3 regions of the Paraburkholderia sp. A1RI-2L genome follow, and region 2 is predicted to be linked to each of the others. Evidence: predicted binding sites of a transcription regulator. Region 2 holds the regulator's gene; each other region holds the start of a gene.
The links. The regulator LexA, encoded in region 2, represses DNA repair genes until DNA is damaged. The targets are predictions, from matches to a motif close to ACTGTATNNNNATACAGT.

Region 1: a site for LexA is predicted at 4,140-4,157, ahead of PWP93_RS02845 (PA0069 family radical SAM protein). Genes of this name have one in related genera too.
Region 3: a site for LexA is predicted at 4,582-4,599, ahead of recA (recombinase RecA). Genes of this name have one in related genera too.

What each region holds. Positions count from the first base shown of each region.
Region 1 covers NZ_JARBTA010000001.1:585,347-595,594, reverse strand. The annotation lists gene rimM (ribosome maturation factor RimM) at 1-412, opposite strand, end outside; gene rpsP (30S ribosomal protein S16) at 489-752, opposite strand; gene PWP93_RS02855 (PQQ-dependent sugar dehydrogenase) at 1,148-2,269, shown strand; gene PWP93_RS02850 (NINE protein) at 2,458-2,928, shown strand; gene PWP93_RS02845 (PA0069 family radical SAM protein) at 2,959-4,104, opposite strand; gene PWP93_RS02840 (Lrp/AsnC ligand binding domain-containing protein) at 4,217-4,705, opposite strand; gene PWP93_RS02835 (D-amino acid dehydrogenase) at 4,884-6,170, shown strand; gene PWP93_RS02830 (electron transfer flavoprotein subunit alpha/FixB family protein) at 6,248-7,183, opposite strand; gene PWP93_RS02825 (electron transfer flavoprotein subunit beta/FixA family protein) at 7,198-7,947, opposite strand; gene PWP93_RS02820 (MetQ/NlpA family ABC transporter substrate-binding protein) at 8,248-9,057, opposite strand; gene PWP93_RS02815 (methionine ABC transporter permease) at 9,100-9,753, opposite strand; gene PWP93_RS02810 (methionine ABC transporter ATP-binding protein) at 9,743-10,248, opposite strand, start outside.
Region 2 covers NZ_JARBTA010000001.1:1,021,847-1,032,094, reverse strand. The annotation lists gene cysW (sulfate ABC transporter permease subunit CysW) at 1-221, opposite strand, end outside; gene cysT (sulfate ABC transporter permease subunit CysT) at 218-1,126, opposite strand; gene PWP93_RS04910 (sulfate ABC transporter substrate-binding protein) at 1,274-2,317, opposite strand; gene lexA (transcriptional repressor LexA) at 2,631-3,281, shown strand; gene PWP93_RS04900 (hypothetical protein) at 3,336-3,722, shown strand; gene PWP93_RS04895 (DUF2939 domain-containing protein) at 3,797-4,513, shown strand; gene PWP93_RS04890 (universal stress protein) at 4,631-5,104, opposite strand; gene nodI (nodulation factor ABC transporter ATP-binding protein NodI) at 5,281-6,189, shown strand; gene PWP93_RS04880 (ABC transporter permease) at 6,200-7,036, shown strand; gene PWP93_RS04875 (hypothetical protein) at 7,058-7,480, opposite strand; gene PWP93_RS04870 (permease) at 7,634-8,704, opposite strand; gene PWP93_RS04865 (NADP(H)-dependent aldo-keto reductase) at 8,840-9,892, opposite strand; gene PWP93_RS04860 (hypothetical protein) at 10,061-10,248, opposite strand, start outside.
Region 3 covers NZ_JARBTA010000001.1:186,383-196,630, forward strand. The annotation lists tRNA gene PWP93_RS00865 (tRNA-Met) at 1-32, opposite strand, end outside; gene PWP93_RS00870 (MFS transporter) at 136-1,794, opposite strand; gene PWP93_RS00875 (sensor histidine kinase N-terminal domain-containing protein) at 2,059-3,624, opposite strand; gene PWP93_RS00880 (response regulator) at 3,637-4,401, opposite strand; gene recA (recombinase RecA) at 4,678-5,754, shown strand; gene recX (recombination regulator RecX) at 5,804-6,436, shown strand; gene PWP93_RS00895 (DUF2889 domain-containing protein) at 6,570-7,265, shown strand; gene sucC (ADP-forming succinate--CoA ligase subunit beta) at 7,316-8,482, shown strand; gene sucD (succinate--CoA ligase subunit alpha) at 8,577-9,458, shown strand; gene PWP93_RS00910 (TerC family protein) at 9,676-10,248, shown strand, end outside.

The sequences.
Region 1 (10,248 bases), 440 kb from region 2:
CGGCGTCGCGATCGGCGACACCGGTCAGTTGCCCGACCACGCTGTCGCCATGCACCTTGGCGCTCACGCGCACCGCGGAATGACGCTCCGGGTGCTCGCGGCCCTTCAGAAGCCACCAGCGCTTCGCTGCGATGAGCGCCTTGCCGCCCTGCGCGTGCGGGGCGATCTTCAGCCCGCCCTTCAGCCCATAGGCGTCGAGCACGGCGCCCACTTCGACTGCGTCGGCAGGCCAGCTCGCCGGCGTTTCGGCGCGCAGGCCTTCAGCCGCGCCGAGCGCTTCAGACGCGCCATCGCGCGCCTGCCGGCGCTCCACGGGCTTGCGCACAAACGCGCCGAACGACGGCGCCTTGCGTGCCACTTCGCCCGCTGCGGCAGCGCCCTTGTCCGCCTTTACATCGTCATGCACGGGCATGGGCAAACCTCGCAGCCAGCCTGGACTCGCACACGCGGCTCACGCTGCGCGCACGGGTGTAAAACATGAACAAGACTTAAGCAGCCGGTTGAGCGGCAGCAGCCTTTTGCGCTTCCTTCACGAGACGCTCGACGGCCGGCGACATTTGCGCGCCGTTTTCCTTCCAGTACGTCACGCGATCTTGCGCGATACGGAGGGTTTCACCCTTGGTGGCGACCGGGTTGTAGAAGCCCACGCGCTCGATGAAACGGCCGTCGCGACGGTTGCGCGAATCGGTTGCGACGATGTTGTAGAACGGGCGCTTCTTCGAGCCGCCGCGTGCCAGACGGATGATGACCATTACTAGAATCCTTGAAAACCGGGGGTTCGGGACTACTGAAACATGCGATTATAGCCCGAAACCAATGGCATAACAAACACTTAACGGGAATCTGGACGGAAACCGCGTGGAAACGGCGTGACAATCGTGAGGAAACGGCGATGAACGGCGATCGATCGGCGTCTGACGGACATCACGGACAGTGCTTCGCGCCAGCGTCACAGCGGCGGCGGGCGTGGATTTGCGCCAAAGTGTTTCGGGCGAAAACCGCGCTCGCTTCGCCCATTGCGAACCTTTCACGCTTGTGGCGGCGCGACAACGCGCCTTCCCCAGCGCACCGCATTGATCAGCCCCCTCATCGGCCTGGCGACGGCCGTCATCAATCGCCAGCGCCGCTCCCGCGCCCAGCGCCTCGCATTTTACGGCCAAGCCGCGCACGGTTCGCGCTCGCCGCCCTCCTGGTCCTGGGCGCATCGCTCGCGCGGGCCGCGCTGCCCATCGAGCGCATCCGCTTGCCGGCCGGCTTCCACATCGAAGTGCTCGCCGACGATATCCCCGGCGCGCGCGAAATGACGCTTTCACCTGCGGGCACGCTTTACGTGGGCAGCATGGAAGGCCGCGTCCATGCGCTCGAATTGCTCAACGCGAGGGTCGTCAAGCACCACGTGCTCGCCTCCGGGCTCACGATGCCGGTGGGCGTCGCCTGGCACGGCGGCGCGCTCTATGTTTCGGCGGTCTCGAAGATCGTGAGGCTGGACGCCATCGATACGCATCTCGACGATCCGCCCAAGCCCGCCGTCGTCACCGACGCGCTCCCCGCCGAGCGCCACCACGGCTGGAAGTTCATCGCCTTCGGCCCGGACGGCAAGCTCTACGTCCCTCAAGGCGCGCCCTGCAACGTCTGCCTGCCCGCGGGCGACCCGCAGCGCGACCACTACGCGATGATCGGCAGGATGAATCCGGACGGCTCGCACTATGAGAGCATCGCGCGCGGCGTGCGCAATACGGTGGGCTTCGCGTGGCATCCGCGGACGCACGAACTATGGTTCACCGACAACGGCCGCGACATGATGGGCGACGACACTCCCGACGACAAGCTCAACCGGCTTGCACGCGCAGGTCTCGATTTCGGCTTTCCGTATTGCCACGGCGGCAACGTCGCCGACCCGGAATTCGGCGCGGGCCATCCGTGCAGTGGCTTCACGCCACCCGTCATGGGGCTGGGTGCGCACGTCGCGGCGCTCGGCATGCGCTTCTATACAGGGACGATGTTCCCGGCCGGGTATCGTGACAGCATCTTCATCGCCGAGCACGGTTCGTGGAATCGCAGCAGCAAGGTCGGCTATCGCGTGGTGCGCGTGACGGCGGACGCCAACGGCACGAACGCCCATCAGGAGGTATTCGCGCAGGGCTGGCTCAATCCCGATAAAACCGTGTGGGGCCGCCCCGTGGACGTGCTGCCGCTGCCCGACGGTTCGCTGCTCATCAGCGACGACTATGCAGGCGCGATTTATCGCGTGACTTACGCGAAGCCCTAGCCATACATGCGGCCGTCATGCGCCCTTCCGCATGCCTGCAGCCATTTCCCGGCATAAGCGGCAACATCTGCTGACGCAGGCGCGCGCCACGTACAATGGCCGGCGGCCCGCGGCCGCGCCGTTGTTGCACACGCAGTTCTTGAGCTGCCATCGCGCAATCAGCGCGCAGTCATCCAATCCGTCTGCCCATGTCCAATCAAAAAAATCCCGCACGCTTTCGCTCCAAGACCCTTACCGCCGCCCTCGCCTTCCTGTTCGGCAGCCTGGGGGCGCACCGCTTTTATCTCTACGGAAGGCGCGACGTGTGGGGCTGGGCGCATATCGCCGGCACGCTGCTCGGCATTCCCGGCGTGCTCCTGCTCGTGGCAACCCAGCGTGAGTCGATACCCGGCTGGACACTCGCCGTGATCGGCGCCGTGTCCGTGCTCTCGGCATTTCTGGCCGCCATCGTCTACGGGCTGCGCCCGGACGCCAGGTGGGACGCGCAGTTCAACGCGGCCTTCGCGGGCAGCCGCGCAAGCCGCTCGGGCTGGGCCGTGATCTTCGTGGTGATCTTCTCGCTGCTGATCGGTGCATTCTTGCTGATGACGGGCCTGGCCCTGACTTTCCAGACGTATTTCGAATCGCAGGTCGAAGCGGCCAAGGCCATTTCTCAATAGCGACGACTGCCCGACAACTGCAGCGCGGCGCTAGAACAGATCGAGTTGCGGCTTCTCGCGCACCGTCTTCGCGCGCATGAACGCCGACATATCCAGAATGCCGTAACGCCGCTCGTTCAAGCCGAGCCGCTTCACGGCCTGGTGAAAGCGCTGCTTGAGCAGGTCGGCCCAAAGCCCGGTGCCCTTCATGCGCTGCGAGAACGCCGAGTCGTAGTCCTTGCCGCCGCGCATGTCGCGCACGCGACTCATCACGCGCGCCGCGCGTTGCGGAAAATGCGCTTCGAGCCAGCCTTCGAAGAGCGGCGCCACCTCCCACGGCAGACGCAGCACGATATAGCTCGCGCTGCTCGCACCCGCCTCGGCGCAGGCTTCCAGCACGCGCTCCATGTCCGGTTCGGTAACGAACGGAATCACGGGCGCGATGCTCACCCCAACCGGAATGCCCGCCTGCGCAAGCGTGCGGATCGTGCGCAGCCGCCGCGCCGGCGTGGCCGCGCGCGGCTCCAGCGTGCGCGCGAGTTCGGCGTCGAGCGTGGTGATCGTGATGGCCGCCATGAATTGCTGGCGCTGCGCCATGGGCGCTAGCAGATCGAGATCGCGCTCGATCAGCGAGGACTTCGTGATGGCCGCGAACGGATGCTGGCGCTCGCTCAGCACCTCGATCACGCGACGCGTAATGCGCATATCGCGCTCGACCGGCTGCCAGGCATCGGTGTTCACGCCCAGCGCGATGGGCTCCGGCTCATAAGCGGGCTTCGCGATTTCGCGCGCGAGCAACTCGGGCGCATTGATCTTTGCGTAAATGCGGCTCTCGAAATCGAGTCCCGGCGAGAGCCCCAGATAGCTGTGGGTGGGTCGCGCGAAGCAGTAAATGCAACCGTGCTCGCAACCGCGATACGGATTGAGCGAGACATTGAACGGAATATCGGGCGACTGGTTGCGCGTAAGGATGCTCTTCGCGCGCTCCTCGAAGACCTCGGTGCGCAATGCCGGGGCTTCTTCGGCGGCAAGATCGCGGGGGCTCTCATCCGGCTGCGCGTGCTGCCAGCCGTCGTCAAAGACTTCGCGCCGATCAACCTCGTAGCGCCCCTGCAGGTTCGTGACGGCACCACGCCCCTTGCGCGGCGCAGGCGGCGCGACAGGGTACCAGGTCTCGGCGGGATGGTCAGGGTCCAGTTCTTTCACGGCACAATGCAGCAAGGCGTCTCGATACTGTATAAATATACAGTATCGAGACGCCTTGTCGAGCGCTAAAAAACGGGGCGCTTTCGAGCGCGGCTTCGCGCGACTACTCGCCCACCGCGATCGTCAAAGTTTCCTTGATTTCCTCCATCACCACATAGCTCTTCGACTGCACCGCACCCGGCAGTTGCAGAAGGATGTCGCCGAGCAGCTTGCGGTAGTCGGCCATCTCGCCGATGCGCGCCTTGATCAGGTAATCGAAGTCGCCCGAAACCAGGTGGCATTCGAGCACTTCCGGGATCTTCTTAACCTCGCGGCGGAACTGGTCGAACATGTTGCCGCTCTTGTGGTCGAGCGTGATCTCCACGAACACCAGCAGCGCCGCGCCCAGTACGTTCGGATTCACGCGCGCGTAGTAGCCCGTGATGACGCCGTCGCGCTCCATGCGCTTGACCCGTTCGATGCACGGCGTGACGGAGAGCCCGACCTGCTCCGCGAGGTCCTTCATGGCCATGCGGCCGTCCTCCTGGAGCAGCTTAAGGATGCGGTGATCGAGTCGGTCCAGCGCGCGGACCGGCTGACGCTGCGTTCTCATGTGTTTTTCCTGAAAATTCGACAAATACGATAACAAAATCTAGCCGTAGAACAATAGCATAGTCGATATTACTGGCTACTCCTGATTTTTCATGCCTTCGGCGCTGAATCCCCCGAGACGGGTGAGGCAAGCCCTCGGCAGCGCGGCGTAGCCCCAACAAATCTATCTGGAGCAGACTATGCGAGTCGTCGTGTTGGGCAGTGGTGTTGTCGGGGTCGCCAGCGCCTGGTATCTTGCCCGCGCGGGCCATGAGGTAACGGTGATCGAGCGCGAGTCCGGTCCCGCGCTCGAAACGAGCTTTGCGAACGCCGGCCAGATCTCGCCCGGCTACGCCGCGCCGTGGGCCGCGCCGGGCGTGCCGCTCAAGGCGATCAAGTGGATGTTCGAGAAGCACGCGCCGCTCGCCATCCGCCTCGACGGCACGAAATTCCAGTTGCAGTGGATGTGGCAGATGCTGCAGAACTGCACGCCCGAGCGCTATGCACTCAACAAGGGCCGCATGGTGCGCCTCGCCGAATACAGCCGCGATTGCCTGCAGGCGCTGCGCGCCGAAACCGGCATCCAGTACGAAGGCCGCACCGGCGGCACGCTGCAGGTGTTCCGCACGCAGCAGCAGTTCGACGGCGCGGCAAAGGACATCGCCGTGCTGAAGGATGCGAACGTTCCGTACGAACTGCTCACGTCCGCCGAGCTCGGCCGTGCCGAGCCCGCGCTTGCTGCGGTCTCGCACAAGCTCACCGGCGGCCTGCGCCTGCCCGGCGACGAAACCGGCGACTGCCAGCTCTTCACCACGCGCCTCGCCAAAATGGCCGAGGAACTGGGTGTCAAGTTCCGCTACAACACGCCGATCGACGGCCTCGCGGTGCAAGGCGAGCGCATCGCGGGCGTGCAGTGCGGTGGCGAACTCGTGCGCGCGGACTCATTCGTGGTCGCGCTCGGCTCGTTCTCCACAAAGATGCTGGCCGGCCTCGTGAAGATTCCGGTCTACCCGCTCAAGGGCTACTCGATCACAGCGCCTATCGTGAACGCGGGCGCGGCGCCGGTCTCCACCGTGCTCGACGAGACCTACAAGATTGCAATCACGCGTTTCGACGACCGCATCCGCGTGGGGGGCATGGCCGAAATCGTGGGCTACGACACGGCGCTCAAGCAAGCGCGCCGCGAGACGCTCGAAATGTGCGTGAACGATCTGTTCCCGGGCGGCGGCGATACCTCGCAGGCCACCTTCTGGACCGGCCTGCGCCCGATGACGCCGGACGGCACGCCGGTGGTGGGCCGCACGCCGTTCTCGAACCTGTTCCTGAACACGGGGCACGGCACGCTCGGCTGGACCATGTCGTGCGGATCGGGCCAGTTGCTCGCCGACCTCATCTCGGGCAAGCAGCCCGCGATCCGCGCCGACGATCTCTCGGTCTATCGTTATCTCGGAGAGACGGCCGGCGCGCATCGCCCAGCATACGCGTAATAAAAAACCCAGGCGCAAGGCCTGGGTTTTGTCGGCAATCCAAGGGGCGCTCGAAGCGCCCCTTTTTGTTGCAGCGCTTAGCCGAGTTCTTTGACGAGTTCCGGCACAACCGTGAACAGATCGCCGACGAGACCGTAATCGGCCACGCTGAAGATCGGCGCTTCTTCGTCCTTGTTGATGGCGACGATCACCTTCGAGTCCTTCATGCCCGCCAGGTGCTGGATCGCGCCCGAGATGCCCACCGCGACGTACAACTGCGGTGCGACGATCTTGCCGGTCTGGCCGACCTGGTAATCGTTCGGCACGTAGCCCGCGTCCACTGCCGCGCGCGAAGCGCCGAGCGCTGCGTTCAGCTTGTCCGCGAGCGGCTCCAGCACCTTCGTGTAGTTCTCGCCGCTGCCCAGACCCCGGCCGCCCGAGACGATGATTTTCGCGCTCGTGAGTTCCGGACGGTCGAGCTTCGTGACTTCGCGGCCAACGAATTGCGAGAGGCCGCTGTCTGCTGCCGCGTCGAGCTTCTCCACCGCTGCGCTGCCGCCTTCGGCTGCAACCGCATCGAATGCCGTCGTGCGGACCGTGATCACCTTGACCGGATCAGCCGATTGAACCGTCGCGATCGCGTTACCCGCGTAAATGGGACGCTCGAACGTGTCGGGCGAGTCCACTGCGGTGATGTCGCTGATCTGCGCGACGTCCAGCTTCGCGGCGATGCGCGGCGTGACGTTCTTGCCCGCTGCCGTTGCCGGCGCGAGGATGTGCGTGTAGTTCTTCGCGATGCTCAGGACCGTCGCTTCGACGTTCTCTGCAAGACCCACTTCGAGTTGCGGCGCATCGGCCAGCAGCACCTTCGAAACGCCGGCGATCTTCGCGGCTGCGTCAGCAGCAGCTTGCGCGTTGTGACCCGCAACCAGCACGTGCACGTCGCCGCCGATCTTCTGTGCGGCAGCCACGGTGTTCAGCGTCGCAGCCTTGATGGCTGCGTTGTCGTGTTCGGCAATAACCAGATTCGTCATTTCTCTTTCGCTCCTCACAGCACCTTGGCTTCGGTCTTCAGCTTCTCGACCAGCGTCTTCACATCCGGCACCTTCACACCCGCGCTACGCTTGGGCGGCTCGGCAACCTTCAGGGTCTTCAGACGCGGCGTGACGTCCACACCGAGGTCCTCGGGCTTGACCGTCTCCAGCGGCTTCTTCTTCGCCTTCATGATGTTCGGCAGCGTGACGTAGCGCGGCTCGTTCAGGCGCAGATCCGTCGTGACCACGGCGGGCAGCTTCAGCGACAGCGTTTCCGCGCCGCCATCGACTTCACGCGCGACCGTGGCCTTGCCGTCGGCGACCGTGATCTTCGAAGCGAAGGTCGCTTGCGGCAGGTTCGCCAGCGCGGCGAGCATCTGGCCGGTCTGGTTCGAATCGTCGTCGATCGCCTGCTTGCCGAGAATCACGAGTTGCGGCTGCTCCTTGTCGACGAGCGCCTTGAGCAGCTTCGCGACTGCGAGCGGCTGCAGGTCTTCATTCGATTCGATGAGGATCGCGCGGTCCGCGCCGATCGCGAGCGCCGTGCGCAGCGTTTCCTGCGCTTGCGCGACACCAGCAGACACGGCGATGACTTCCGTCGCCACACCGGCTTCCTTCAGACGAACTGCTTCTTCCACGGCGATTTCGTCGAACGGGTTCATCGACATCTTCACGTTGGCGATGTCGACGCCCGTGCCATCCGACTTCACACGAACCTTGACGTTGTAATCGACTACGCGCTTGACTGGCACAAGGACTTTCATTCACATGCTCCGAAGTTACGAATACGTCAACCTGGCGGACATTATAGCGATAGCGTTCCCGCTCGCACCCACCCGCCAGCACATTTCCCGCACAACCCGCTTCTAGCCCCGCTTACCTTTTTTCAGGTCCGATGGCCATGGATTGCGAACGATCGTGCGATTTTATGTCGGAAAAAACCCGGGCTCAAGCCCGGGTTTCTCCGACCGAATTCTCTACCGGACCCGACACCCTGGCGGCGACTATCCCACCGCGCAAACCAGGCCTGCTACGCAGGCCTACGCAGGCTTTATCTGGCCCATTTACCATGCGGCGATTACCGCCCCGCCGAACTTCTGCTCGACGTACTGCTTGACTTCCGGCGAGTGGTACGCCGCCACCAGCTTGGCGGCCCACGGCTTGTTGCGATCCACCGCGCGGATCGCGACGATGTTCACGTAAGGCCCCTTCGGGTCCTCGATCGCGATTGCGTCCTGCTTCGGCTTGAGCCCCGCCTCCATTGCGAAGTTCGTGTTGATCGCTGCGGCGTCCACGTCGTCGAGCGAGCGCGGAATCTGCGCGGCGTCGAGTTCGACGATCTTCAGCTTCCGGGGATTTTCTACGATATCACGCGGCGTGGCCTTCAACCCAGCATCGGCGCGCAGCTTGATGAGGCCCTGCTTCTGCAGCAACAGCAACGCGCGGCCGCCATTGGTCGGATCATTGGGGACCGCAATGCGCGCACCGGGCTTAAGTTCGGTGAGCGTCTTGTTCTTCTTCGAGTAGATGCCCATCGGGAACGTGACCGTGTCGGTTAGCTTGATGAGCTTGTAGCCGCGATCCTTCACCTGCGCGTCGAGATACGGCTCGTGCTGATAACTGTTCGCATCGAGGTCGCCGCTCGCGAGCGCCGCGTTAGGCTGCACGTAGTCGGAGAACTCGACGATCTTGATGGTGAGGCCGCTTTTCGCTGCGACCTGCTTCACCACTTCCATCACCTGCTCGTGCGGGCCGCCCGTCACGCCCACCTTGATGGTCTCGTCGGCGTGCGCCGGGAGCGGCGCAAACAGCGGCGCGGCGATCGAGGCCGCACCAAGCGCAGCCGCCAGCCGGATCATGAAACGACGTTGCATACCCCCACCCCTTGTCCTGTGTGAAGTTCTCGAAGGATCTGCTTATTTATGGCTCAAGCGCCGCACGAGCCAGTCGCCGAACGACTGCACGAGCTGCACGAACACGATCAGGATCACGACGACGATCAGCATGACTTCGGGCTCGAAGCGCTGATAGCCATAGCGGATGCCCAGGTCGCCGAGGCCGCCGCCGCCGATTGCGCCCGCCATCGCCGAATAGCCGACGAGCGAAATGAACGTGATGGTCAAGCCGGCCACCACGCCCGGCAGCGATTCGGGCAGCAGCACTTTGAAGACGATCTGGCGCGTGCTCGCACCCATGGCCTGCGCGGCTTCGATAAGGCCGCGATCCACTTCGCGCAGCGCGGTTTCCACGAGACGCGCGATGAACGGCGCGGCGGAGATCGTGAGCGGAACGATGGCGGCCGCAGTGCCAATCGACGAGCCCACCACGACGCGCGTGAACGGAATCACGGCAACCAGCAGAATGATGAACGGCGTCGAGCGCACGGCGTTGACGATGCCGCCCATCACGCGATTGACGGCGAGGTTCTGCAACACGCCCTCGCGGTCGGTCAGATAAAGCAGCACGCCGAGCGGCAGGCCGATGGCCGCGCCGACCACGCCGGAAATGCCCACCATGATGAGCGTCTCCCAAAACGACTGGACGAACATATCGAACATTTCAGTCCACATGAGACAACTCCTCCACCACCACGCCCTGCTCGCGCAGCCAGGCAATGGCCTGCGCAACCTTCACCGGATCGCCACCCGCGAGCACCGCGAGCGAGCCGAACGCCTGGCCCTGGATCTCGTCGATTTGGCCATGCAGGATGTTGAAATCGAGCTCGAAGCGGCGGATCGTCTCCGAGAGCACCGGCTGATCGACGCCCGTGCCCGTGAAGGCCAGTCGCAGCAAGTGCCCGCTGCCCTTCGCGAGACGCTCGGCCACGCGCGCCTTGAGCGCGGGCGGCAGCTCCTGCGCGATCACGTCACCTAGCAGCGCGCGCGTGACTTCGTGGCGCGGCTGCAAGAACACGTCGATCACGGGACCGGTTTCCACGACGCGGCCCGCGTCGAGCACGGCCACGCGATCGCAGACCTGTTTGATCACTTCCATCTGGTGCGTGATCATCACGATTGTCAGATTCAGCTCGCGATTAATCTTGCGTAACAAGTCGAGAATCGCAC
Region 2 (10,248 bases):
GTGAGCTTGATCGCGGCGAGCGCATCCGGGTCGGCGAGCGATACGAAATAGAAGCCGATGCCCTTGCTCAACGCCTGCCAGAACACGGCCACGAGCGGCACGACCAGAAACAGCGCGAGAAACGCCAGCGCAATGCCGGTGAGGAGCCAGCGCACCCAGGGCGCTTCCGTTACGGAATTGGGACGTCCTGCATTGCGGACCCGCGTACTTGCTGCACTCATTGCGCCTCTCCTCCAACACCCGCGTGCATCGGGTTCGGCACACGCGAGCGCGACACGCCGCGCGACGCCCGGCGGCTCGTGCGCCGCTGCAAATACCATTGCAACGTGTTGATGAGCAGCAGCATGACGAACGACACGCACAGCATCACCACAGCCAGCGCCGTCGCGCCCGCATAGTCGTATTGCTCGAGCTTCGTGATGATGAGCAGCGACGTGATTTCCGACTTCATCGGCACATTGCCCGCGATGAAGATGACCGAACCGTACTCGCCCAGCGCGCGCGCGAATGCGAGCGCAAAACCCGTAAGCAGCGCAGGCAATGCCGCCGGCAACACCACGCGGCGAAACGTGAGCCAGCGCGACGCGCCCAGGCAGGCGGCGGCCTCTTCCTGCTCGCGCTCGAACTCCTCGAGCACGGGCTGCACGGTGCGCACGACAAACGGCAGGCCAATGAACGTGAGCGCCACAAGCACGCCGAGCGGCGTAAACGCGATCTTGAGGCCGAGCGGCTGCAGGAACTGGCCGATCCAGCCGTTGCCCGCATACACGGCGGCAAGCGAGATCCCCGCCACGGAAGTCGGCAGTGCGAACGGCAGATCGACGAGCGCATCGATCACGCGCTTGAACGAGAACGTGTAGCGCACCAGCACCCAGGCGAGCAAGAACCCGAACACCGCATTGATGAGCGCTCCGCCAAGCGCGGAGAAAAATGTGAGGCGGTACGACGCGAGCACGCGCGGCGACGCCACCGCGCGCACGAGCTGCGCCCAATCGAGCGTCGCGGTCTTGAGGAACGTGGCCGCAAGCGGAATGAGCACCACGAGGCTCAGATACGCCACCGTGATGCCGAGCGTCACGCCGAATCCCGGCAGCGCGCCTGGCTTCTGTAATCGAAACGTCGTCATGCTCTATCTCTTCACATGGGTTGCGCGGAGCGCCTCCCGTCATGCGATACATGCGGGGCGCCGCGGCTAAAGACGCGCCTCGTCGGGCGCGCCTTGTTTTTGGCGTTGCTTGCTACTGCGTATTGCCGTAGGCTTACTACGGCCGGCTTATTGCGGCTGATAAATCGAATCGAACACGCCGCCATCGGCGAAATGCGTCTTCTGCGCCTTGGCCCAGCCGCCGAACGCCTCGTCGACCGTGTAAAGCTTGAGCTTCGGGAACTTCGCCATGAGCGCCGCCGGCACCTTGTCCGAGCGCGGACGATAGAAGTTCTTCGCGGCAATCTCCTGCCCCTTCTCGCCATAGAGGAACTCGAGATACGCCTGCGCCACCTTGCGCGTGCCGTGCTTGTCCACGACCTTGTCGACCACCGCAACCGGCGGCTCCGCGAGAATGCTGGCCGACGGCACCACGATCTCGAACTTGTCCGGCCCGAACTCCTTGAGCGAGAGGAATGCTTCGTTTTCCCAGGCGATCAGCACGTCGCCGATATCGCGCTGCACGAAGCTCGTGGTCGCGCCGCGCGCGCCCGAGTCGAGCACGCCTGCGTTCTTGTAGAGCTTCGTGACGAAGGCCTTCGCCTTCTGGTCGTTGCCGCCCGGCTGGTGCGCCGCATAGGCCCACGCCGCGAGGTAATTCCAGCGCGCGCCGCCCGAGGTCTTCGGATTGGGCGTGACGATCGAGACGCCGGGCTTCACGAGGTCGTCCCAGTCCTTGATGCGCTTCGGATTGCCCTTGCGCACGAGAAACACGACGGTCGAGGTGTATGGCGAGGCGTTGTCGGGCAGACGCATTTGCCAGTCCTTCGCGATCAGCCCTTTATTGGCGAGTGCGTCGATGTCCCAGGCGAGCGCGAGCGTCACGACGTCGGCCTGCAGTCCGTCTAGCACCGAGCGCGCCTGAGCGCCGGAACCGCCGTGCGACTGCTTGATGGTGAGCGTCTCGCCGCCTTTCGCCTTCCACTCCTTGATAAAGGCTTCGTTGATGTCCTGATACAGCTCGCGCGTGGGATCGTAGGAGACGTTGAGCAGCGCCGTGTCCGCATGCGCCGCCGGCGCGAAGACCGCCATGCCGACGAGCGGCGCCACGCCGATCAGCAGTTTCGCCGCCAGCGTCCTGAACCATGCGTGCCCCGTAATGCCTTGTTTCATCCACTTTTTCTCCGTGTCGTCGTGCGCATTCGTGCACTTTCGTGCGTTCTCGCGTGCCCTGCAGCAATCGATGGAGGCCAGTCTAGCGATCGGCTTACATTATTAAAAATGATGTTTTCTCATTTTTTAATACGTAAAAGTGGTAAGGACGGAGGAATTGGGCGCTTGCGCCTGTTTTCGCCGGTGGTTGCGTCCGTCGGGGAAGGGAAAGCGCCGTCGCGACGCCGTGCGGATGACAAAGTTCAAGTAACACTTGAAAAGCGGCGAGTACTGTATAAAAATACAGTCACCTGTTCAAACATACAGTAGCGCCATGACCAAACTCACCGCACGACAGCAGCAGGTTTTCGATCTGATCCGCCGCGCGATCGAGCGCACCGGCTTTCCGCCCACGCGCGCGGAAATCGCCGCCGAACTGGGCTTCAGCTCGGCGAACTCGGCGGAGGAACATCTGCGCGCGCTGGCGCGCAAGGGCGTGATCGAGCTGGCTGCAGGCGCTTCGCGCGGCATCCGCCTCGTGCCCGGTCCGGGCGATCTGCCGCATCAATTCACGCTGCCGCACGCGGGCCTCATGCAGCTCTCGCTGCCGCTCGTGGGCCGCGTCGCGGCGGGTAGTCCGATCCTCGCGCAAGAGCACATTTCGCAGAACTACACCTGCGACCCCGCGCTCTTTTCGAGCCGGCCCGACTACCTGCTCAAGGTGCGCGGGCTGTCCATGCGCGACGCGGGCATCCTCGACGGCGACCTGCTCGCCGTGCAAAAAAAGAGCGAAGCGAAGGATGGCCAGATCATCGTGGCGCGTCTTGGCGACGACGTCACCGTGAAGCGCCTGAAGCGGCAGCGCAACGGCATCGAGCTGATCGCGGAGAACCCTGACTACGAGAATATTTTCGTCGCGGCCGGCAGCGCGGATTTCGCGCTCGAAGGCATTGCCGTTGGTCTGATCCGTCCAACCGAATTCTGATAATTCCGCCTGCGCATTTTCTGCGCATCTTCTGCGCATTTTCCGGAGAGAGTCATGGAACGCCTTGCCCGCCTGTTGCCCTTCCGTCAATTCGGCCGTCTGCGCCATCTGCGCGGGATTGCCTCGTGCGCCATGCGCGAGGCGCGTGCTTCGGCGGCGGCCCTTGGCCGTCAATGCGGCTACCAGATCAATGGCTCGCTCTTCGACGACATCGAGCAAGAAGACGAAGCGCGCCCGCTGCCTTCCGCGCAGCCGGCCTTCGCACGCGTTTCGCTCAACAGCACGCTGAATGCGGAGCAGCCCGACCGCCGCGCACCGGTGCGCGTCTATCACGGCCAGTCGCGGCTCATCATGGTGGGCACGATGGAGGCGGTGTGCCGCGCCATCGACCGCTGTATCGCGGAGCAGCAGGCCGATGCGCCGGTCGCGCTGGCAAAGTAAGCAACAAAAGTGGGATCGTTTTTGATTGCGCGCGGTCAACACCCTGATTGAACACTGCAGGGTTGCACTAACCAATGACCGATACCCAAACGTATCCGCGCAAATCATCCAGCTGGAAGAAGCCCGTCGCAATCGCCGTCGCGGCGGTTGCAATCGTGGCGGCAGTGGGCTATGGCTATGCATCGCCATATATCGCGCTGAATAACCTCAAGGCAGCCGCCGACGCACGCGACGCAGCCGCACTAAGCGAGTACGTCGACTACCCGGCGCTGCGCGCGAGCTTGAAGCAGCAGGTTGGCGAGATGCTGCAACAACGCATGGAGGCCGCCCACGCCAGCAATCCGCTCATGCTGTTCGGCGCGATGATCGGCAATGCGCTGATCGGCCCACTGGTGGACGCGTATGCCACGCCAGAGGGCGTGGCCGCATTGCTCAGCGGCATGCCGCCGACCGGCAAGCCGGGAGAACAGCCCGCGCCTGTGCCGCCGGCTGAAGCGCCGTCGCCGCCACCATCGTCACAGGCAGGCCAAGCGACGCAGCCCGCACCCGGCAATCCTCCGGCTCAGGCGCAATCGCCGCAGCCGCAGCAAGCTCAGCCGCGAGCGCAAACCTCGGCGGGCTACCGCAGTCTGAACACGTTCGCCGTCACGTGGCAGCGCGGCGCAAACAGCGGCTATGGCGGCGATCGCTATGCCGCCATCCTGCAGCGTCATGGGCTGTTTTCGTGGAAGCTCGCCGCCGTGGAATTGAACGAGCCGAATACCGTCAACGACGCGAGCGCGTCGAACTGAGCAAGCCGTACCGAGATGAACCGCAAGAATTGCGGCGAGCCATCTACGTGGTAGTGGCTCCGCCGCTTTTCGCTGATTGACTGAACGCTGCAATCGCGCGGAAGCGATTGATAGCGGCTAGGCCGCCGCCTGCTGTTGCTGTTTTTCCTCGGCAGCCGAAGAGCAGGCCACGAGAATGCTGCACGTCACGCGGTCGAGCAGCGGCGTATTGCCCGCACCCATCCACCAGCGCGAAAGTCCGGTGCGGCAGCGATGCCCCACCACTACGAGATCGACGTGCAGCTCATTGGCGAGATTCGCAATCTCGTCGATCGGATGGCCGAACGCGAAGTGGCCCTGCGCACGCACGCCGCGTTCGGTCAGCCAGTCCACGCCTTCCTGCAGAATCTCGCGCGCCGTTTCTTCGAAGCGCCCACATGCCACGTCGGTGAGCAAGCCCGCACTTTGCGCGATCGTCGAGCGCATGTCGACCACCGAAAGCAGATGGGTCTCCGCATGCAGGTCCAGCGCCAGATCCGCGCCGCAACGCAGCGCCTTGCGGCCTTCGCGCGAGCCATCGTAACAAAGCAGAATTTTCTTGTAGCTCGCCATGATCGATTCTCCCTACCCGTCTGGAAACGCAGGTCACTATTACATGATGGTGCGCCGCAATTCGACACGCAAGGGCTGGAAAACGCCAGGTTTGCGTGCACATCGATGGTGCAACGGCATGGGGAGATGAACGCCCTATAATAGGCCGCCTTGCAACGTGCAACAGCCGCCCAACCATGCCCGCCATCGAATTCGAGCAGGTGATCAAGCACTACGGAGACAGGACCGTCGTGAACGGCCTGTCGTTCGACGTCCTCCCCGGCGAATGCTTCGGGCTCCTCGGCCCCAACGGCGCAGGCAAGACCACCACGTTGCGCATGCTGCTCGGCATCGTTTCGCCCGATGCCGGACGCATCAGCCTGTGCGGCGAACCGGTGCCCGCGCGGGCACGTCATGCGCGCGCGCGCGTGGGCGTCGTGCCGCAATTCGACAATCTCGATCCCGACTTCACAGTGCGCGAGAATTTGCTCGTGTTCGGCCGCTACTTCGGACTCTCGGCAAGCGAAACGCGCGCGCTCGTCGCGCCGCTGCTCGAATTCGCACGCCTCGAAAGCAAGGCCGATGCACGCGTGGGCGAGCTTTCCGGCGGCATGCGCCGCCGTCTCACGCTGGCGCGCGCGCTCGTCAACGACCCCGACGTGCTGGTGATGGACGAGCCCACCACGGGTCTCGATCCGCAGGCCCGCCACCTGATCTGGGAGCGGCTGCGCTCGCTGCTCGCGCGCGGCAAAACGATTCTCCTCACGACGCATTTCATGGAGGAGGCCGAACGGCTTTGCAATCGCGTCTGCGTCATCGAGGAGGGCCGCAAGATTGCCGAGGGCCCACCGAAGGCGCTGATCGAATCGGAAATCGGCTGCGACGTGATCGAGGTCTACGGGCCCGATCCGGTGGCGCTGCGCGACGAGCTCGCACCGCTCGCCAAGCGCACGGAAATCAGCGGCGAAACGCTCTTCTGCTATGTCGACGAAGCCGCGCCCGTGCATGCGCTTTTGCGCCATCGCTCGGATTTGCGCTACCTGCATCGGCCCGCGAATCTTGAAGATGTGTTCCTGCGGCTCACGGGCCGCGAGATGCAGGATTAACATCGCCATCATGCAGACACGCACGCAAACCCCGCCGCCCACGCGCCCCACCCAGTCGCCCATGCGCGAGCCGCGCGCGGCGCTGCCGTCGAACGCGACGCACTGGATCGCCGTATGGCGGCGCAACTATCTCGTCTGGCGCAAGCTGGCAATCGCCTCGATGTTCGGCAATCTCGCCGATCCGATGATCTATCTGTTCGGCCTCGGCTTCGGGCTCGGGCTGATGGTCGGCCACGTCGACGGCGTCTCGTACATCGCGTTTCTCGCGGCAGGCACGGTGTCGTCTTCGGTGATGATGTCGGCTAGCTTCGAGTCCATGTACTCGGGTTTCTCGCGCATGCACGTGCAGCGCACATGGGAAGCGATCATGCACACGCCGCTCTCGCTCGGCGACGTGGTGCTCGGCGAGGTTGTCTGGGCCGCCAGCAAGTCGGTGCTGTCGGGCGCGGCCATCATGATCGTGGCGGGCCTGCTCGGCTACGCGAGCTTTCCGTCGATGCTGCTCGCGCTGCCCGTGATCGCGCTCGCGGGCCTCGCATTCGCGAGCTGCGCGATGATCGTCACGGCGCTCGCGCCGTCCTACGACTTCTTCATGTTCTATCAAACGCTCGTGCTCACGCCGATGCTGCTGCTTTCCGGCGTGTTCTTTCCGCTCACGCAATTGCCCGCCGCCGCGCAGCACGTCACGCTGATGCTGCCGCTCGCGCACGCCGTCGAGTTGATTCGCCCGGCCATGCTCGGGCGCCCGATCGAGCATGCGGGACTGCATCTCGCCGTGCTCGTGCTCTACGTGGTGGTGCCCTTCGTCGTCGCCTCGATCCTGTTCCGGCGGCGCATGATGCGCTAACGCGCGCGGTTCGGAACAAGCTCAGTCGTCGTCGTCGCCCCAGGGGATGTCGACATCCGAAATGAAGGCGACGGTCGCGAACGGGCCGCCTTCCTGGCGGCCGATCTTGCCGTCGGCGCGATGCCACTCGACGCGGAACTGCGTGGACTGCGACTGGGCAAGCAGGCGAATCGTTCGGATCTCCTCCGGATCCGAGTCCTCGACGGGACCATCGAGCGAAATCAGCAACTGCTGCGGCCAGAGGCCGTCGGCGGGATCGTAAATGCGGTCGCCATCGGGGATCGACGTGTGCGCCTCAACGCCGATGGTCGCCGACGCCTCGACGATCATCTTGCCGAGCGCGCGCAAAACCGCCGTTGCACGAGCGGAGTTGGCCTGCCGGATGGCGAGGTCGCCCCGTGTCAGGGCCTGTTCGAGTTTCGGATTCGTTTTTTGCTTTGCCATGGCGGTTCCCGGGCGCGAGCCCTGTTCTGTGCGGATTGTGTGCAGATGGCCAGCCGGCTGGCCGGCAATCCGACGTTGATGCGTGTCTCTTATCTTAGGGCCTGTTCACGCCGTTGCGCACCAATACGTGCGAACAGGCCTTAATGAAGCGCGCTAAAACCCCAGCGCGACTGTTGCCAGCCCCGCCACCACGCCGAACAGCACGACCACCGAGCCCACCAGCGCCAGCGTACGCACCCTGAACGAGCCGGCCAGCATCGCGAACGACGGCAGGCTCACGGGCGGCAACGTCATCAGCAGCGCGCCCGCCGGCCCCACGCCCATGCCGAGCGCCAGCATCGCCTGAATGATAGGCACCTCGCCGGCGGTAGGGATCACGAACAGCATGCCGGCCACCGCAAAAACGACGATCCAGCCGAGGCTGCTCGCCACCTCGGGCCCGATGTGCGGAAAGAGCCACGCACGCGCCGCGCCCAGCAACAGCACGAGCACGATGTATTCCGGCACGAGCCGCACCGCCATGCGCACGAAAAGGCGCAGCCAGCGGATGAGCACATTGCCGCTCTCGGCCTGCTCCTGCGCGAACATCGCGAGCCGCACGTCGGCGGCGAGCGCCTCCTCGCGCGTCACCAGCCGATTCGCGAGCCAGCCGAGGCCGAACACCATCAGCACGCCCAGCACGAGGCGCAGCGCACTCCACTGCCAGCCCAGCACGAAGCCCATGAACACGAGCGTCGCGGGGTTGAGCACCGAGTTGCCGAGCCAGAACGCGATCGCCCCGCCCGGCGACGCATTGCGCGCGCGCAGCCCCGCCACGACAGGCGCGGCGCAGCACGTGCACATCATGCCGGGCACCGCGAGCAGACCGCCCGCCGCGACGCTGCCGAAACCATGGCGCCCCATGACGCGCGCAATCCATTGCGCCGGCAACAGCGCCTGCACACCCGAGCCGAGCAGCAGGCCCAGCACCATTGCCTGCCAGATCGCCTTGCCGTAGGCCAAGGCATAGTCGAGCGCAGCCGCGAACGACGGCTCAGGAGCGCTCGCCGCGCCGCCCATCAAGATGGACTTGCCGATCGAATGCGTGGCCTCGGCCGTGAAAGCGCGGTGGTAGTACGGAAACCACTTCACATAGAACAGGCCGGCAACGGCCAGCAGAATGAAAAGGGGCCAGCCCCACGAGGGCGGCGATTGTGGGGGTTGTGCTTCGCGTGCGCTGGTCATTGTAGTCATACTCCGCTAAGGGGCTCGGGGTCGGATGATCCGGGGCGAGCGGGTCAAGCAAGGCGCGCCGACCCGCAGAACCGGGCAGCGCGCGCCGCATGATGCCCGCACGCGCAATGCTTGATCAAGCCAAATTCAAGGTGCGGGATTGGGCTGTACCTCATGCAGCGCGTCGATCTGCGCGAGCGCTTCGGGCGAAAGCCTGATATCGACGCTGCCGATATTTTCCTTCAGCTGCGCCATCGAAGTCGCGCCAATCAGATTGCTGGTCACGAACGGCCGGCTGTTGACGAACGCGAGCGCGAACTGCGCGGGCGACAACCCAAGCTCCTTCGCGAGCGCCACATAGCGCGACGTGGCCGCCACCGCCTGCGGCTTGCTGTAGCGCTGAAAACGCTCGAACAGCGTGATGCGCGCGCCCTCGGGCCGCGCGCCGCCCTCGTATTTGCCCGAGAGCCAGCCGAACGCCAGCGGCGAATAGGCCAGCAGGCCGATGCCTTCGTGATGCGAGAATTCGGACAGCCCGCTTTCGAACGCGCGATTGAGCAGGCTATACGGATTCTGGATGCTGACGACGCGCGGCAGCCCTAGCTTTTCGGCGGCGCGCAGGAATTGCGCAACGCCCCAGGGCGTTTCGTTCGACACGCCGATATAGCGCACCTTGCCGGCCCTCACGAAATCCGCGAGCACGGCAAGCGTCTCCTCGATCGGCACCGTGTATGCATCGTCGATCCATGGATACGCGTTGCGGCCGAACGTCATCGTGCTGCGGTCGGGCCAGTGCAATTGATAGAGATCGACGTAATCGGTCTGCAGGCGCGCGAGGCTGCCATCGAGCGCTTCGGTCAGGTTCTTGCGGTCAAACTGATTGCCGTCGCCGCGGATATGACGCGGATTGTGCGGCTGGCGTGCCGGGCCCGTTATCTTGGTCGCGAGCACGATGCGATCGCGCGCCGCGCGATGCCGGGCGAGCCACGTGCCGATGAAACGCTCGGTCTGCCCTTGCGTTTCGGGGCGCGGCGGCACCGGGTACATTTCCGCTGCATCGATGAGCGTGACGCCGTGATCGAGTGCGTAATCGATCTGCTCGTGCGCTTCGCGCTCGGTGTTCTGCTCGCCCCACGTCATCGTGCCGAGGCCGATCAGGCTCACCTTGACGTCCGTATCGCCGAGAGTGCGGTATTCCATCGAAGCGTTTTCCATCATCTAATTGAGAAGAACCGCGAAACTATCACGCCGGCCGATTTTTTTCAGGCGCCGGGAAATCCGCGCGCACAAAGCAAAGCGCCGGGGTCCTGAGGACACCCGGCGCCCAGGCCGCCCGATTCAGGGGCGGCGCTTCGGACCGCGAGAAACTTAGTGGCCGAAAAACACTTGCTGCGAACGCGGCGTTTGATCGTGGCGGCTGCCCGACTGCGTCGCCACGCTCGCAACACCGCCGTACGACGCGTCGACGCCTTGCTGCTGGGCACGCTCGGCCGCGACCGTCTGGGCGCTCTGCCCTTGTTGCGACGCCGGCGCGCCAACGTCCGGACGATAAGACG
Region 3 (10,248 bases), 840 kb from region 2:
TCCGTCGCTCTAACCGGCTGAGCTAATTCGCCTAAGAAAAAGAATTATGAAGGTGCCGGCCTAAGCTGTCAACCCCTATCGACATCTTTTTTCAAGATTCTCGGAACCGGCTCGCGCCGGTCCTCCATCAGCGCATCAATCCTGCGCGTAGATATCCGAGTCCTTGGTCTCCTTCACGAACAGAACGCCAATCACGCAGGTCGCGAGTGCGATGATGATCGGATACCAGAGCCCCGAATAGATATTGCCCTTGGCCGCCACGATCGCGAAGGCCGTCGCCGGCAGGAAGCCGCCGAACCAGCCGTTGCCGATGTGATAGGGCAGCGACATCGACGTATAGCGGATGCGCGTCGGGAACATCTCCACCAGCATTGCCGCGATGGGCCCGTACACCATCGTCACGAAGATCACGAGGATGGTCAGAATCGCCACGGTCATCGGCCAGTTGAGCTGCGCCGGATCGGCCTTGGCCGGGTAGCCCGCCGATTTCAGCGTGCCCGAGAGCGTCTTCTCGAACGCCGCGCCCGCTTCCTTCGCACCCGCAGCCTTGCCGTCATAGGTGTCGACCGTCGTGTCGCCCACCTTGATCTGCGCCATCGTGCCCGCCGGCGCGGCCACGTTCGAGTAGTTCAGGCCCGCCTTCGAAAGCGCGCTCTTGGCGATATCGCACGAGCTCGTGAATTTCGAGGTGCCCACCGGGTTGAACTGGAACGAGCATTCGTCCGGGTTCGCGATCACCACGATCGGCGCGCGCGCCGTCGCGGTTTCGAGCGCCGGGTTGGCGAAGTGCGTGAGCGCCTTGAAGAGCGGGAAGTAGGTGAGCGCCGCGATCAGGCAGCCGGCCATGATGATCGGCTTGCGGCCGATCTTGTCCGAGAGCGCGCCGAAGAACAGAAAGAACGGCGTGCCGATCAGCAGCGCCAGCGCGATCAGGATGTTGGCGCTCGCGCCGTCGACCTTGAGCGTCTGCGTGAGGAAGAAGAGCGCGTAGAACTGGCCCGTGTACCAGACCACGGCCTGGCCCGCCGTCACGCCGATCAGCGCGAGGATCACGACCTTGAGGTTCTTCCACTGGCCGAACGCTTCGGAGAGCGGCGCCTTCGAGACCTTGCCTTCAGCCTTGATGCGCTTGAATGCCGGCGATTCGTCGAGTTGCAGGCGGATCCACACCGACACCGCGAGCAGCAGGATCGAGGCCACGAACGGAATGCGCCATGCCCAGGTGGCGAACGCTTCTTCGCCCACCGTCGTGCGCACGCCGAGAATCACGAGCAGCGAGAGGAACAGGCCGAGCGTCGCCGTGGTCTGGATCCACGAGGTGTAGAAGCCGCGGCGTCCGGGCGGCGCATGTTCGGCCACGTATGTCGCCGCGCCGCCGTACTCGCCACCGAGCGCAAGGCCCTGGAGCAGGCGCATGCCGATGAAGATCACGGGCGCGGCGATGCCGATCGACGCGTAACCGGGCAGGAAGCCGACCACGAAAGTGGACAGGCCCATGATGACGATGGTGACGAGGAACGTATGCTTGCGGCCCACGAGGTCGCCGAGGCGCCCGAACACAATCGCGCCGAACGGCCGCACTGCGAAGCCCGCCGCAAAGCCGAGCAGCGTGAAGATGAAGCCTGCGGTGGGGTTCACGCCAGAGAAAAAGCTCTTGCTGATGTAGGCCGCGAGCGAGCCGGCCAGGTAGAAGTCGTACCACTCGAACACCGTGCCGAGCGACGACGCGAAGATTACGCGTTTTTCGTCGCTGGTCATCGGCGCGTGTGAGACTTGTCCGCCAACGGTTGCCATATGTGTCTCCATTTTTGATATGCGTATGGGCCCGCCATGCGAGCGGTCCTGCGGAGCATTATTGGAATGGAAACTTACGGGGTTCTGACGACAGTGACGCTTTCCTGTGGCGCGATCCGGATGGCCTATTGTTTGCTAATTGCTCTCAACGATTGGGTAACGGTCGTCAAAATCAGGTCAATTGATGCTATCTTTCGAGCTCGTGTGGGGTGGGCGGGTGCTGGCTAAGGGTAAGTCCCATCCCGGTTTTCGCCCGTTTTGCCGTCAGCTGCCGTCGCGCAGACGCAGTGTCACGCGCACGAGCGTGCCGGCGAGACGCGGTTCGGCTTGATAGACGTTGTCGTCGATGGTGAGCGTGCCGCCGTGCATCGTGGCAATCTCGCGCACGATCGCGAGCCCGAGGCCGCTGCCGTCGCCGTCGCGCCCGAGGATGCGATAGAAGCGTTCCTGAACGCGTTCGCGCTCCGCTGCCGGAATGCCGATGCCGGTGTCCTCCACTTCCAGATGCACCACGTGCGCGGCGGGTTCAGGCCGCACGCGCACCGTGATGCGGCCGCCGGCGGGCGTGTAGCGGATCGCATTGTCGATCAGGTTCGACAGCATCTCGCGCAGCATCACGGGGTTGCCGTCGACCTGCACCGGTGCGGCGCGGTCCTGCGTGCCGCGTTCATCGCCGTCGTTCGCTTTGCTCTCCGGACCTTCGTATCCGAGGTCCATCTGCTTGGCGAGCGCGGGCTGCACCCAGTCGCGCACCGCGTGACGGGCCACATCGGCGATATCGACGGGGGCGAAAATCTGCCCCGTCATCCGGTTTTCGGCGCGCGCGAGCGCGAGCAGTTGCGTGACGAGCCGCGCGGCGTGCTCGGAACTCGTCGCGATCTGCTCGAGCGAGCGGTGCACCTCGGCGCTTGCGTCCTGGCGCAGCGCCAGCTCGGCCTGGGTGCGCAGGCCCGCGAGCGGCGTCTTCATCTGGTGCGCGGCATCGGCGATAAAGCGCTTTTGCAGCTGCATGTTCTGTTCGAGGCGCGTGAGCAGGTCGTTGAACGAGGTGACGAGCGGCTCGATCTCGGGCGGCGCGCGCCGCGCTTCGAGCGGCGAGAGGTCGTCGGGGCGGCGCATGCGCATGTTCGATTCCAGCGCATGCAGCGGCGCGAGGCCGCGCGAGAGGCCGAACCAGACGAGCAGGATCGCGAGCGGCAGGATCACGAACTGCGGCAGGATCACGCCTTTAATGATGTCGTTGGCGAGCTGGCGGCGCTTGTCGAGCGTTTCGGCCACCTGCACGAGCACGGGCTGCGAGCCCGACAGATTCGCCAGTTCGACCGTCGTATAGGCCACGCGGATATCGATGCCATGCAGCATGTCGTCGCGGAATTCCACAAGGCCGGCGGGCGGGCGGTCGTCGTCGCGCGGCAGCGGCATCTCGCGGTCGCCGCCCACCAGTTCGCCGCGGCGGCCGAGCACCTGGTAGAACACGCTGTCGACGTTGTCGGCGCGCAGGAAGTCGCGCGTGGAGGCGGGCAGCGAGAGCTCCACCACGCCGTTGACCGGATGGATCTGGCGCGCGAGCACATAGGCGTCGGTTTCGAGCGCGCGGTCGAACGGGCCGTTGGCGATCGACTTGGCGACGAGATACGTGACCGCGATGCTCATCGGCCAGAGCAGCAGCAGCGGCGCGAGCATCCAGTCGAGAATTTCGCCGAACAGCGAGCGGGGGCGCGCGGCGGCGGCTTCGGCCTCGTCGGGCGGGGCGAACGGGTTGGCGTAGCGGGCGTCGCGCGCCTCGTCGTCGAGCGCGCCGGGCTGGGCGGCGGGAGCGGGCTCGGCCATCGTGGCGCCTGGCTATTTGTAGTGGTGGCTCGCCGGCATGGCGGGAGGCGCGGCGGCGCCTGCCGAGGGGCTCGCCGGGGTGCCTGCCGGGTTGCTCGCGTTTGCCGGATTCGCTTCCTTTTCGAGGCAATATCCGAGCCCACGCACGGTCACGATGCGCACGCCGCCCGTTTCGAGTTTTTTGCGCAGCCGGTGCACGTAGACCTCGATCGCGTTGTTGCTCACTTCCTCGCCCCATTCGCACAGATGGTCGACGAGCTGTTCCTTCGAGACGAGCCGCCCGAGCCGCTGCAGCAGCACTTCGAGCACGCCGAGTTCGCGCGCGGAGAGATCGAGCACCTGGTCGTTGATGCGCGCCACACGCCCGACCTGGTCGAACGCCAGCGCGCCATGGCGCACGACCGTGGGGCCACCGCCCGCGCCGCGCCGCGTGAGCGCACGCACGCGCGCTTCCAGTTCGTTGAGCGCAAACGGCTTGGCCATGTAGTCGTCGGCGCCGAGGTCGAGGCCTTTCACGCGTTCGTCCACGCTGTCGGCGGCGGTGAGGATCAGCACGGGGAGGTTGGAATTGCGCGCGCGCAAGCGGCGCAGCACTTCGAGGCCCGGCATTTTCGGCAGGCCCAGATCGAGGATCAGGAGGTCGAACGACTGCATCGACAAGGCCGTATCGGCATCCACGCCGTGACGCACGTGATCAACGGCATAGCCCGCCTGGCGGAGTGATCGGACGAGACCGTCCGCGAGTATGCTGTCGTCTTCGGCAATGAGAATTCGCATGTGCGCCAGCGTCGCCCTCATAGCGCTTTGATGCCCGTTTTGTGCGGCGCGGGGTGTGCAGCGCGCGCAGCGCTCCCGGCAGGGAGCGGGCCCGGGCAGCGTCGGGCGGCGGTCTCCGAAAATTCGCGGTTTCGGCGCGCGCGTTTGCCCAAAAGGGCCAAAAACGGGCTTGCCAAAACTACTGTTTTTTTATACAGTGTCTGCGTTCAGGCGCATGTGCGCAAAAGCACGCGCGCATCGTCACCAGACGCCGTTCATCATAGCAAAGGACGATTCATGGAAGATAGCAAGAAAGGCTCGGCTGGGCTGACTGCTGAAAAGAGCAAGGCACTGGCTGCCGCGCTCGCGCAGATCGAAAAGCAGTTCGGCAAAGGGTCGATCATGCGGCTCGGCGACGGCGAGGCGGTCGAAGACATTCAGGTGGTCTCCACCGGTTCGCTCGGCCTCGACATTGCGCTCGGCGTGGGCGGCTTGCCGCGCGGCCGGGTGGTCGAGATCTACGGTCCGGAATCGTCGGGCAAGACCACGCTCACGCTCCAGGTGATCGCCGAATTGCAGAAGCTCGGCGGCACGGCGGCGTTTATCGACGCGGAACACGCGCTCGACGTGCAGTACGCGTCCAAGCTCGGCGTGAACGTGCCGGAGCTGCTCATCTCGCAGCCGGACACGGGCGAGCAGGCGCTCGAAATCACCGACGCGCTGGTGCGCTCGGGCTCGATCGACATGATCGTGATCGACTCGGTTGCGGCGCTCGTGCCGAAGGCCGAAATCGAAGGCGAAATGGGCGACTCGCTGCCGGGGCTGCAGGCGCGCCTGATGTCGCAGGCGCTGCGCAAGCTCACCGGCACGATCAAGAAGACGAACTGCATGGTGATCTTCATTAACCAGATCCGCATGAAGATCGGCGTGATGTTCGGCAACCCGGAAACCACCACGGGCGGCAACGCGCTCAAGTTCTACTCGTCGGTGCGTCTGGATATTCGCCGTATCGGTTCGATCAAGAAGAACGACGAAGTGATCGGCAGCGAAACGCGTGTGAAGGTCGTCAAGAACAAGGTGTCGCCGCCGTTCCGCGAAGCCGTGTTCGACATCCTCTACGGCGAAGGCATCTCGCGCCAGGGCGAAATCATCGACCTCGGCGTGCAGGCCAAGATCGTGGACAAGGCAGGCGCGTGGTACAGCTATAACGGCGAACGCATCGGCCAAGGCAAGGACAATGCGCGCGAATTCCTGCGCGAGAATGCGGACATCGCTCGCGAGATCGAAAACCGCATTCGCGAGTCGCTTGGCGTGAGCACGATGCCGGACGGCGTCAACGACTCCGGCGAAGTCGAAGTCGCGGGCGAAGAATAAGTTCGGATCATCAGTCTCGAATGGGCACCAGAGAGTCAGCACGATCGTGATGCGCAAGGTTGGGTTCGCTTCGGTGCCGCATGAGACGGAAACGTCAGAGGCCCCGCCTTCGTCTTTGGGCGAAGGCGGGGCCTCGTCGCAAGCCGACCAATTCGAGCGCACCTCCACCTCGCGTACCTCACGCACCTCGCGAAACGCGCCCACGAACGAAGCGCCTGGCAGGCAGCGCCCCGAGCGTTCCCTCAAGGGCCGTGCGCTCGGCTATCTCTCGCGCCGCGAATACAGCCGCGCAGAGCTTTCGCGCAAGCTCATGCCTTTCACCGAAAACGCCGACGAGCTCGAAGCACTGCTCGACGCGCTCGAACGCGAAGGCTGGCTATCCGACGCACGCTTTGCGGAAAGTGTCGTGTACCGCCGCGCCGCGCGCGTGGGAGCGGGGCGCATCGTCAGCGAGCTCAAGCGTCATGCCGTGGGCGACGCGCTCATTGAAGAAGTCAACGCTCAACTGCGCGAAACGGAACTCGCCCGGGCCCGTGCCGTCTGGCAAAAGAAGTACGGCCAGTTACCCGAGACGCCCGCCGAGCGCGCGCGTCAGGCGCGTTTTCTGGCCGCGCGAGGCTTTTCGATGTCGATAATCGGCAAGATTTTGAAGGGCATCGAAGACAGCTTCGAGGGCGACTGACCAAAAATTGATCCGGTCGACTCAAAAAACAGCTGCGGCCTGGCACTGCCGGGCGCTGTGGGTTCGCCGCTGTCTCAAATACTCGGTATGCTAAAATTGAGAGGTTTTCCTGTCCGGTCTTACCTCTACTAGCATGCCGCTTTCTTCGCCAGCGCCTCGCCAGTTGCGTCATCAGCGCGCTATCCGGGCGGTCGCCTATGAGCGCGAAGACGGCCTGTGGGACATCGACGCGTGCCTGACCGATCATAAGCCACGCGACGTGCCGCTCGCCGCCGGTGTGCGGCCCAACGGTTCGCCAATCCATGAACTCTGGCTCCGCATCACGATCGATCGCAAGCTCAACGTCGTCGACGCCGAAGCGTCGTCCGACTGGGTGCCGTACGACGGTCAGTGCCAGAACGCTCATCCCGCCTATCGGGCCCTTATCGGGCTCAATCTCCTCAAGAACTTTCGCCGCGAAGCCGGCCGGTTGCTCGCCGGCACGGTTGGCTGCACGCACCTCACGGAAATGCTGGGCGTGTTGCCGACAGTCGCGGTCCAGGCGTTTGCAGGAGAGGTGTGGGAAATCTCGCGCGGAACGCCCGGCGAAGCGTCCGGGCAGGAACCGAGCAAGACCGCCGACGGCGAAGCCGCCGGCGAAACGCCGCCTTTCCAGCTCGGCCGCTGCCATGCGCTGCGGTTCGACGGTGAGGCGGTGAGGCAGTTTTATCCGCGCTGGTATGGTCATGTGCCGCAATCAATAGAACGCGGCGCACAAGCCTCCAGCGTGCGCGACAACCCAACAGGCCTGAGCCAAGAGGGCAGGGCCGGCGTTCTCGCGCATGAATAACAACAGCGGAAACGAAGTTCACTCCAACTCTCAGACTGAAGGAATCACGCATGAAGATTCACGAGTACCAGGGTAAGGAAATCCTGCGGAAATTCGGAGTCGCGGTACCGCGCGGCAAGCCGGTGTTTTCGGTGGACGACGCGGTCAAGGCCGCTGAAGAGCTGGGCGGTCCGGTGTGGGTCGTCAAGGCGCAGATTCACGCAGGTGGCCGCGGCAAGGGCGGTGGCGTGAAGGTGGCGAAGTCGCTGGAACAGGTTCGCGAATACGCGAGCCAGATTCTCGGCATGCAGCTCGTCACGCACCAGACCGGTCCGGAAGGCCAGCGCGTCAACCGTCTGCTGATCGAAGAAGGCGCCGACATCAAGCAGGAACTGTATGTCAGCCTCGTCGTTGACCGCGTGTCGCAAAAGATCGTTCTGATGGGTTCGAGCGAAGGCGGCATGGACATCGAAGAAGTTGCCGAAAAGCATCCGGAACTGATTCACAAGGTCATCGTCGAGCCGTCGACGGGTCTGCTCGACGCTCAGGCCGACGACCTCGCCGCGAAGATCGGCGTGCCGGCTGCCTCGATTCCGCAAGCGCGCGCGATCCTGCAAGGCCTGTACAAGGCATTCTGGGAGACCGACGCGTCGCTGGCCGAAATCAACCCGCTCAACGTCACGGGCGACGGCAAGGTCATCGCACTCGACGCGAAGTTCAACTTCGACTCGAACGCGCTGTTCCGCCACCCGGAAATCGTTGCTTACCGCGACCTGGACGAAGAAGATCCGGCTGAAATCGAAGCCTCGAAGTTCGACCTCGCGTACATCTCGCTCGACGGCAACATCGGCTGTCTCGTGAACGGCGCAGGCCTTGCGATGGCCACGATGGACACGATCAAGCTGTTCGGCGGCGAGCCGGCGAACTTCCTCGACGTTGGCGGCGGCGCCACGACCGAGAAGGTCACCGAAGCGTTCAAGCTCATGCTCAAGAACCCGGGCCTGAAGGCGATCCTCGTGAACATCTTCGGCGGCATCATGCGCTGCGACGTGATCGCGGAAGGCGTGATCGCCGGTTCGAAGGCCGTGAATCTGAATGTGCCGCTCGTCGTGCGCATGAAGGGCACGAACGAGGACCTCGGCAAGAAGATGCTGGCCGAATCGGGCCTGCCGATCATCTCGGCGGACAGCATGGAAGAGGCTGCGCAGAAGGTCGTCGCGGCTACCGAAGGCAAGTAATTTTCAGCGGATACGAATGGCATCGTGCCGGCGCGAAGGCTCGGGTCCGCCCGGCTGACGCGACGCGCGACGCCAAACGAACAGAGGTCAATACATGTCGATTCTGATCAACAAAGACACCAAGGTCATCACGCAGGGCATCACCGGCAAGACCGGTCAGTTCCACACGCGCGCCTGCCGTGAATATGCCAACGGCCGCGAAGCGTTCGTCGCGGGCGTGAACCCGAAGAAGGCCGGCGAGGACTTCGAAGGCATTCCTATTTACGCGAACGTGCGTGAAGCCAAGGAAGCCACTGGCGCGACCGTTTCGGTCATCTACGTGCCGCCCGCAGGCGCCGCCGCCGCGATCTGGGAAGCCGTCGAGGCCGACCTCGATCTCGCGATCTGCATCACGGAAGGCATCCCTGTCCGCGACATGATCGAAGTCAAGGATCGTATGCGCCGCGAAGGCCGCAAGACGCTGCTCCTCGGCCCGAACTGCCCCGGCACGATCACGCCGGACGAGCTGAAGATCGGCATCATGCCGGGTCACATCCACAAGAAGGGCCGCATCGGCGTCGTGTCGCGTTCGGGCACGCTCACGTATGAAGCGGTGGGCCAACTGACGGCGCTCGGCCTCGGCCAGTCGTCGGCAGTGGGTATCGGCGGCGATCCGATCAACGGTCTGAAGCACATCGACGTCATGAAGATGTTCAACGACGACCCGGATACGGACGCCGTGATCATGATCGGCGAGATCGGCGGTCCGGACGAAGCCAACGCCGCTTACTGGATCAAGGACAACATGAAGAAGCCGGTGGTCGGCTTCATCGCAGGCGTCACGGCGCCTCCGGGCAAGCGCATGGGCCACGCCGGCGCGCTGATCTCGGGCGGTGCGGACACGGCCGACGCGAAGCTGGAAATCATGGACGGCTGCGGCATCAAGGTGACGCGCAACCCGTCGGAAATGGGTCGTCTGCTGAAGTCGATTCTGTAATTTCGGCGCGATAAATTTCAAAACTGGCTGCGCGCCCGCGCACGATGTGATGCGCGGGTGGCCAGCGTTTTTTGATATGCTTGCGGAACCCTTTCAAGAGGTTTCCGGACAGAAGCGAGGGAGTCAGTCATGGCTGCCTCGCTTTTTTACTTGTGCGGCTACTTTTTTTACGGCGGCCGCGCCTTGTTGCTGCATTCACGATTCTCTTGTCGCTTTCATGCTTGAGTTTTTCACGTCGCTCCACTGGGGCGCTGTTTTTCAGATCATCGTCATCGACATCCTGCTCGGTGGCGACAACGCCGTGGTGATCGCGCTCGCCTGCCGCGACTTGCCCGCACAACAGCGCCTGCGCGGCATCGTTTGGGGCACGGTCGGCGCGATCGTGCTGCGTGTCGTGCTGATCGCTTTTGCGGTCGTGCTGCTCAACGTGCCGTACCTGAAGTTCACGGGCGGCCTGCTGCTGCTGTGGATCGGGGTGCGGCTGCTTGCGCCTTCGCATCTCGAGCACGCCGACGTGAAGCCCTCCGACAAGCTGATCGGCGCGATCAAGACCATCATCGTCGCCGATGCGGTGATGAGCCTCGACAACGTCGTGGCTATCGCGGGCGCGGCCGAAGCCGCCGACCCGCGCCACCGCATCGCGCTCGTGATCTTTGGCCTGATGGTGAGCATTCCGCTGATCGTGTGGGGCAGCCAGCTCGTGCTCAGGCTGCTCGACCGCTATCCTGTGGTGGTGACGCTGGGCGCTGCGCTGCTCGGCTGGATCGCGGGCGGGCTGATCATCAACGAT